Regions from separate parts of the Peribacillus sp. FSL R5-0717 genome, predicted to be linked through region 1. Evidence: riboswitches for the same ligand, from Rfam matches in the RefSeq annotation. Region 1 holds a riboswitch; the other holds the start of a gene.

Region 1 (4,255 bases):
CAGACGGCCATGGAGAATGCATTGGCCCCTAATGTCGTCAATCCTCCGTGTGCCAGTAAAACAGCTTGAAATAACAGAACGATGGAGCCGACTACACTCATGGCCAATGGTCCGAATAGTATGGAACCTAAACCAACTCCGGTAGGGTGCGAAGAACTTCCCGTAACGGAAGGAATCTTTAGGGCCGATAATATAAATACAAATGCGCCCGATAGGCCAAGTATCATTTTTGTTTCTGGGTTTTCCCTTACTTTGGACCTAATGGACCGGTAACCCAAGATTAAAAATGGAAGCGTCACGGCCCACCAGAATATAGCCCATTCTATGGGTAAAAAGCCCTCCATGATATGCATGGCCAATGCCCGTTTCGGGACAAAAAGCAGTAAAATGACAAAATAAATAATTTTCCAATTGGTTCTTTTCATTCTTTCTCCTTTCAACACTTTTAATTATTCTGATCAATCTTGAGAAGAAAAGCGGCGCCCAAACTAAAAAGCACTTCTCTCAAAGGAAAGAAGTGCGTAATGAACAGGAATTTTGCAGCATGAACCAACCATGGGCCATTTTGCCTGATCCGCACGCCCATCCTCGTAGGCTGAAACAGTTTCACGCTTCATGGCAGGTCTCCTGGCTTTGGTTCATCATCCCATTACATCCTTCCCATCTCATTTGACAGTGGATTAAAGTTAACGTAATGGAAATTCCCTTTACAGTGGCGGGACCGCTCCGGATTTTCACCGGCTTCCCTTTTAAGCTGAATTTCGAGAAATTCAACACCATGAAACTTATGTAATTATTTAGAAAATTCTCGTATAGTGTACCATAAAGAAATAATTCCAGCTACACTATCTTTTTTTTGGGCCGAATTTTGTTGCGAGGAAAGGATTGTAACTGGTTTTACACGTTTAAACTTTTCTAAACAGTCGGAATAAACTATTGAATTTTGACAAAGTTGTTATATGATAGATTAAGTTAGTTGGAAATGTATAATAAAACCAAATATTTCATTTTAAAAGTGCCCTTGTGTGAATAAGCAAGGGATAATAGGGAAATCGGTGAAAATCCGATGCAGCCCCCGCTACTGTAAACGCTGATGAAATTGTCGATAGCCACTGGCAAGATGCCGGGAAGGGACAAAGTAAAATGAAGCGTAAGCCAGGAAACCTGCTTTTAAAATTGTATGATACTTTTCGGAGGGAAAGGTAGAAGGACTATGACGATTTTGGGAGGATTTGGCATGCTTGCCTTTGGCTTCTCATTCATATAGTTTTTTTAAAACCTTGACTCTTATGTTAAGGTTTTTTATTTTGCCTTTTCCCTGAACTCAGGAGGAAGAAGATGACTACTTGGAACTTGACGGGTACAAATACGCATCTGTTGATTTGTAATGGGAGCAGCTGCATGAAAAAGGGCGGGGAAGAAGTAACCCAAGCGATTCGTGATGAAATTGCTTCAAAAGGACTGGATCTGAAAATCCATACAACGAGGACACGCTGTAACGGAAGATGTAAGGATGCCTGCGTTGTGATTGCCTATCCCCAAGGAAACTGGTATCGAGTGGAAACGCCTGATTTCGGTCGGCAGATCGTCAGTAATCTCGATGATGGTGACTTTGTTCCACAGATGATCTATCAGTACAATGACGGGGAAATGACCCCTAATCCAGATTTTCCTGCTCATACGGGTATTTCAAAGAACAAAGCGTAAAAGGAGATGTCTTAATGAGTACAAACGGTAAATTATTCGTCGTGGGCTTTGGGCCCGGGAATTTTGAACACATTACCAAACGTGCCGTCGAAGCCCTTCAAGAAAGTGACTACATCATTGGTTATAAAACTTATGTTGAACTCATTCAGGGACTGCTAACAGATCAAACGATCATTAGTACGGGGATGACTGAAGAGGTATCACGTGCACAGGAAGCAGTGAAACAAGCGGAGCTGGGAAAGAAAGTGGCGGTGATTTCCAGTGGGGATGCCGGAGTTTACGGGATGGCAGGGTTGGTTTATGAAGTATTGATTGAAAAAGGCTGGAAAGAAGAAACTGGAGTGGGCATTGAAGTCATTCCTGGCATTTCTGCAATCAACTCATGTGCGTCTTTACTTGGGGCGCCCGTCATGCACGATTCGTGTACGATCAGCCTCAGTGATCATTTAACTCCTTGGGAACTGATCGCTAAAAGGGTTGAAGCAGCTGCAATGGCAGACTTTGTCATTGCACTTTATAATCCGCGCAGCGGCAGGCGGACCCGGCAAATTGTTGAAACACAGAAGATTCTCCTTCGCTACCGCTCGCCGGATACACCTGTAGGGTTGGTGAAAAGTGCTTATCGCGATAGGCAGGATATTGTCATAACCAATTTGCAGGATATGTTGAATCACGATATTGGAATGTTGACAACCGTCATTATCGGTAATTCATCCACCTTTTTATATGACGACAAAATCATCACACCAAGAGGCTATCAGAGAAAATATACGCTGAATTCGGAAAAGCAAACATTGAAGCCGCATCAGCGACTGCAAAAAGAAGCGGAACCGTGGGCATTAGATCAAGAAGCCTTAACAGAGTCCGCTGGAGGAGTTGGATTACTTACAAAAGCACCAGAAAAGAAGCCAGCTTCCTTTGAAATGGCAATGGAGGCCCTGTCAAGAGTCAAGGGTCAAGCCGTTAAGCAGTCCATTCAGCCGATTGTTCAGCAAAAAATGGAGTCGGTATTCGAACTTGCCGTTAGTCCAGGTGTGGCGAATAAACAATTCACTCCCAAACAAATGATGACACTTGCGGAAGTTGTCGGGGAAAAGGGAACGATGGAGTATACGCCAAATCATAAAATCGTCTTAAAGATCCCGACAATGGATCCGGAAGTCATTACAGGGAAATTGCAATCAGCAAACTTTCTTTTGTCGCCGATTGGGGATGTACTGACTTTAAAAGCCTGTGATTTCTGTGATGGTGAAAAAGCGGAATCCATTCCTTATGCGGACGAAATACACCGGGTGCTTGGCGGAATGAGCATGCCCAAGGAACTGAACATCGGTTTTAATGGGTGTGGGATGGCTTGTTATAGTGCTGTGATGGATGATATCGGGATTGTCTTCCGAAAAGGGAAGTTCGACTTATTTCTTGGAGCTAAACCGGTTGGAAGAACAGCCCATCCGGGTCAGCCGGTAGCGGAAGGCATTGAACCGGAACAGCTTGTAGAACTGATCACGGACATTGTCGGCGAGTATAAGCAAAATGCCCATCCAAATGAGCGGCTTTTTAAATACTTCAAACGTTCGAAAAAGATACAGAATTTTTCATATCAGGACATCGCTCCCAAAATAAACATAGAGCCTGCGCCTTGTGAAGACTAATCAAGAGGGGGAAAGTAAATGAAAGCAGTTTTGTTCGTAGGACACGGAAGCCGGTTGGCTTCGGGAAATGAAGAAGTCCGTCATTTTATTGAAAATATGATTCCGGCAATGGACGGGCGTTTCCTAGTGGAAACGTGCTTCTTGGAATTTGCGGCACCGAATATATCCAAAGGAATCGATAATTGTGTAAAACGAGGGGCTACTGAAGTTATCGTCATACCGATCATTTTGTTGCATGCAGGACATTCGAAATTACATATCCCAGCTGAAATAGAGGATGGGAAAACAAAGTATCCAGAAGTGAAATTCACATACGGCCAAACGATCGGGGTCCACCATGATGTATTGACGATCCTGACAGACCGTCTTGAGGAAGCGGGATTCGATACGACCTCTGAACATTCTGAGACAGCGATATTGCTAATTGGCCGAGGCGGCAGTGATGCTGATGCCAATAGTGATATATATAAAATTTCACGATTATTATGGGAAAAATTAAGCGTTAAATGGGTCGAAACAGCCTTCATGGGTGTAACGGACCCTCACGTGGATGAAGGTATTGAACGATGCATCCGATTAGGGGCAAAAAAAATTGTGATGCTGCCATATTTCCTCTTCACTGGGGTGTTGATGGAAAGAATGGAGGATATGCTGAAAGGCTATCAAGAGCAATATCATGATCGAGAATTCATATTGGCAAAGTATTTTGGATATCACCCAACCTTACAGAACATTCTGCAAGAACGAGTAATTGAAGCCAGTGAAGGCAAATCAAGCGGGGCGCGTGATTTGGAAAACTATCGTAAACATGTCGAGGAACATGGACATGCTCACCATCATCACCATCACGACCACGATCATGATCACCATCACGACCATGATCATCACCACGATCA
Region 2 (4,255 bases), 1.3 Mb from region 1:
CACAGCTCACCCATTTCGTGGGCGAAACATGGATCATGTATGTCATGACAGCCGTTTCATTAGCTATCATTTATCTTTTTCCGCTGATCACGAAAGTCATACCTTCACCACTTGTCGCCATCATATTCATGACGATCGTTGCAGTTACCACGGGGGCTACGGTGCGGACGGTTGGGGATATGGGGCAATTGACCGAAGCGCTTCCGATGTTCATGCTTCCAGACATCCCTTTGACCTTCGAAACTTTGGCGATCATTTTCCCTTATTCCATTGCCCTTGCGTTTGTTGGACTGCTTGAATCGTTATTGACGGCTCAAATTGTCGATGAGATGACTGACACGGACAGTAATAAGAATAAGGAAGCCAAAGGCCAGGGGATTGCGAATATCATCGCCGGATGTTTTGGCGGCATGGCAGGATGTGCGATGATCGGCCAATCCGGTATCAACATTAAATCTGGTGGAAGGGGCAGGCTCTCGACATTTGTAGCGGGCGCATTCCTTATGGTATTAATCGTGGTATTGAATGATGTACTTATCAAAATACCGATGGCTGCACTTGTCGCAGTCATGATCATGGTTTCAATCGGGACATTTGACTGGTCTTCCCTAAAGAGGCTCACTAGAGCTCCTAAGTCGGATGCAACCGTGATGATCGTGACGGTCCTCATTGTCCTTTATACACATGACTTATCAAAAGGCGTATTTGCCGGAGTGCTTTTAAGCATGATTTTCTTCTCGGCTAAAATTTCTAAAGTGGCAGTAGAGAAAACGGCAGACATCCAGGCTAAGAAAATCACTTATCGTATCAGCGGACAAATATTTTTCGCTTCTGTCCAGGACTTTGTTTCAAAGTTCGACTTCAAGGAAAAAGCCGATGCAATCATCATCGACTTCTCCCATTCCAAGATCTGGGATGCTTCAGCAGTCGGTGCTGTCGATACGGTTATTCTTAAATATCAGCTCTTGGGAATACCTGTCCAAGTCCAAGGACTCGATGAAGAAAGTTCTACATTGCTTGAAAAACTCGCCACCTCAGAAAGTAAAATATCTTAAAGAAGTAAAATTCTGCTGAATAGAAACTTTTCAAACCGACAAAATAGATAACATGAATCATTTCCTTTTGAAAGGAGCGAAAAGCATGACACCCGAGCAGGATTATACGGCAGCAAATCTGTCACCGGATTTATTGAAGGAACTGAAAAGCTTTGAAAGCAAACTTGGCGAGGAAGCCAATAAAGAATTGATTGTCATCGCCTATGAAAAAGAAAAGGAATCTTTAAATTAAGAAAAAAGACTCAAACACCCTTAATGGGATGGTTGAGTCTTTTTTTGAATGTACAGAAAAAGGGTGCCCAAGTTTTTAACGAGCAACCCTTTTCCTGTATTATTTGCTGAATACGTCGGTTAAGACCGGCACGATTTGTTTTTTACGCGATACAACGCCTTCCAAGACGGCGATGTTATTGTTTAATGAAACGTCATATGCCTTTTCAACCGCATATGCCGCTTTACCAAGAGCCAAGGCAACGGAATCATTAGTCAGGATATCCGTTACGACGAATAGGAACAAGTCCAATTCCTTCACTGCGATGACCGCTTCAATCGCTGCTTCCAATTCTGCTTGCTTAGCAAGGACTTCGTTCGGATCAACGGCATTGACCTGTGCTATTTCCACTTTAGCCATTCCCATGGAGAATTCCTTGGCATCAAGAGTGATGAGCTGGGCAATCGTTTTGTCGCTTAAGTCAGCTCCCGCTTTCAACATTTCCAAGCCATATTTTTCAGCGTCGACTCCTGCAATGGCAGCCAGTTCCATTGCTGCTGCAACGTCCTGCTCCGTGCAAGTCGGGGATTTGAACAATAAAGAATCGGAAATGATGGCAGACAGCATAAGACCTGCGATTGCTTTAGGGACTTCAATGCCGTTTTCTTTATAAATTTTATTTAAGATGGTTGCCGTACAGCCAACTGGTTCTGCACGGTAATATAATGGATCGCTTGTTTCAAAGTTAGCGATACGGTGATGGTCGATAACTTCCAACACACGGACTTGGTCAATATCTTCAGCACTTTGCTGGCGTTCGTTATGATCGACCAGGATTACGCCATCAGCTTCCCCTGCAACTTTTTCCACAAGACGGGGAGCATCGAATTTGAATTGGTCCAATGCATATTGAGTTTCACCATTCACTTCACCCAGACGAACTGGTTCAGCGTTGATACCTAGCTGTTTTTTAAGATCTGCATAAGCGATTGCTGAACAGATTGTGTCTGTATCCGGGTTTTTATGTCCAAAAACTAATACTTTTTCCAAGATTTTATCCCCTTTTTCATAAATATTTTTCCGCGAATCCCCTCAGTGCAATAACGGAGAGCCACCTTTACTAGACACTTTATTTTAACACAAAATCCCGTAAAATCAGCGCTTGATTTATCCATTCCCCCATAAAATCTTTCATTCCCCCACCCTCTTCCATCACTTTGTCAATAGATAAGGGTTGGTTTTTTTCAAATATATTAGTTGAATTATCATCGTATATGGCTTACGATAATATAAGCAGAAATACTAGATATTGATTACATAAACAATTCCAATAACTATATATAGAATTTTTATAATCCAAGGTGCCAGTGATGGCTGAAAAGGGAATCCGGTGTAAACCCGGAACTGTCCCCGCAACTGTAAATGTGACGAAATGAGAAAACCACTGTATAGCTCTCTATACGGGAAGGACTCAAAGTAGGATGATCATGAGTCAGGAGACCTGCCTTGAATTTTTCACGTTTCTTATTCTTCGGGGATTGAGATGATGAAACGATAGTATAACGGCTATTTTTTCATGCCTCATTTATTCTATCGTTTGATCCGCTCAATTCTTTGGGCGGTTTTTTTATTTTAGCGGAAGTTAACAAGGAGGATTATTAATGACTCAAACATATAACTCTACCATAAGTGAAAATGACACAGAAGCGAAATCCATCCAGCTTGAGATGTTATCGAAGGAATTCGAAGGCCGTCTCGATATGGAAAAGTTCAAAAAGCGTTTTACAAAATGGCTTGATCGCAAAAGTGACTCAACCGAAGAACAGGCATCAAAAAAACTGATTCAGCTCGCTCTTGAAGGCGTGGATATCGATGCCCCGGATTGGACTTTCGTTGCTGCAGCAGAACTGTTGAATACAATGTATAGGGATGCACAAGCCAATCGAGGTTATGAAGGCAAGAGTTATGGCCCGTTCTATGAGCTGATCACAGAACTATCCCAGCTATCGGAAGGTCAGCGTTATCCCATTTATAAACCAGAACTGCTATCTTCATATACAAAAGCGGAAATTGAGGAATTGGGATCGGTGATCGACCCGGAAAAAGATAAATTATTCTCTTACATAGGCATCTACTTATTGAATGACCGTTATCTGGCCCGCCCAAAAAAGGACAAGGTCTTCGAACTGCCGCAAGAACGTTTCATGATCATCGCGATGGAAATCATGCGAATGGAAAAAACGGAGCACCGCCTGCAACTGATAAAAGAAGCATACTGGGCCATGTCCAACCTTTATATGACCGTTGCGACTCCTACACTCTCCAATGCAGGTAAAACACATGGACAGTTAAGCTCCTGCTTTATCGACGCAATTGAAGATTCCATCGACGGAATTTACCTATCAAACTACGATGCGGCAAAAGTATCTAAATTCGGCGGCGGTGTCGGTCTTTACGTCGGTAAGGTTCGCTCGCTTGGTTCCGATATCCGCGGTTTCTCTGGAAACAGTTCCGGCACGACGCCCTGGATTCGACTATTCAACCAGACAGCTGTAAGTGTCGATCAATTGGGGCAACGTAAAGGTGCCATCGCGATTTACTTGGATGCCTGGCATAAAGATATCATGAGCTTCCTCGATTTGAAGACTCAAAACGGGGATGACAGATTAAAAGCACATGATATTTTTACAGGTGTATGCATACCGGATTTATTCATGGAGGCTGTACGCGACAGAAAAGAATGGTATCTTTTCGATCCGCATACCGTTAAGCAAACCCTTGGATTTTCACTTGAAGATCTTTATGACGAAAAGAAAGGCGAAGGAAGCTTCAGGAATCATTATGCACTTGCTGTCGAGGCCGCAGAAAATGGCACGCTTCCAAACTATAGCTTTGAAAAAATCAATGCGATGGACATCATGAAAAGCATCATGATTTCTCAATTAGAAGAAGGCGTACCGTATATGTTCTACCGCGATGAAGTGAATCG

What was found. Region 1 has a riboswitch for cobalamin ahead of NYE65_RS23655 ((2Fe-2S) ferredoxin domain-containing protein). Riboswitches for the same ligand answer to the same signal wherever they lie in the genome.
Region 2: another riboswitch for cobalamin. It lies ahead of NYE65_RS17750 (ribonucleoside-diphosphate reductase subunit alpha); the one in region 1 lies ahead of NYE65_RS23655 ((2Fe-2S) ferredoxin domain-containing protein).

The regions. Positions count from the first base shown of each region.
Region 1 is NZ_JBBOOF010000001.1:4,935,263-4,939,517, forward strand. Features, by position in the region: gene NYE65_RS23645 (energy-coupling factor ABC transporter permease) at 1-425, opposite strand, end outside; gene NYE65_RS23650 (hypothetical protein) at 489-617, opposite strand; cobalamin riboswitch at 601-796, opposite strand; cobalamin riboswitch at 997-1,186, shown strand; gene NYE65_RS23655 ((2Fe-2S) ferredoxin domain-containing protein) at 1,339-1,707, shown strand; gene cobJ (precorrin-3B C(17)-methyltransferase) at 1,722-3,359, shown strand; gene NYE65_RS23665 (sirohydrochlorin chelatase) at 3,378-4,255, shown strand, end outside.
Region 2 is NZ_JBBOOF010000001.1:3,679,228-3,683,482, reverse strand. Features, by position in the region: gene NYE65_RS17765 (SulP family inorganic anion transporter) at 1-1,055, shown strand, start outside; gene NYE65_RS17760 (hypothetical protein) at 1,141-1,287, shown strand; gene NYE65_RS17755 (manganese-dependent inorganic pyrophosphatase) at 1,387-2,316, opposite strand; cobalamin riboswitch at 2,609-2,789, shown strand; gene NYE65_RS17750 (ribonucleoside-diphosphate reductase subunit alpha) at 2,928-4,255, shown strand, end outside.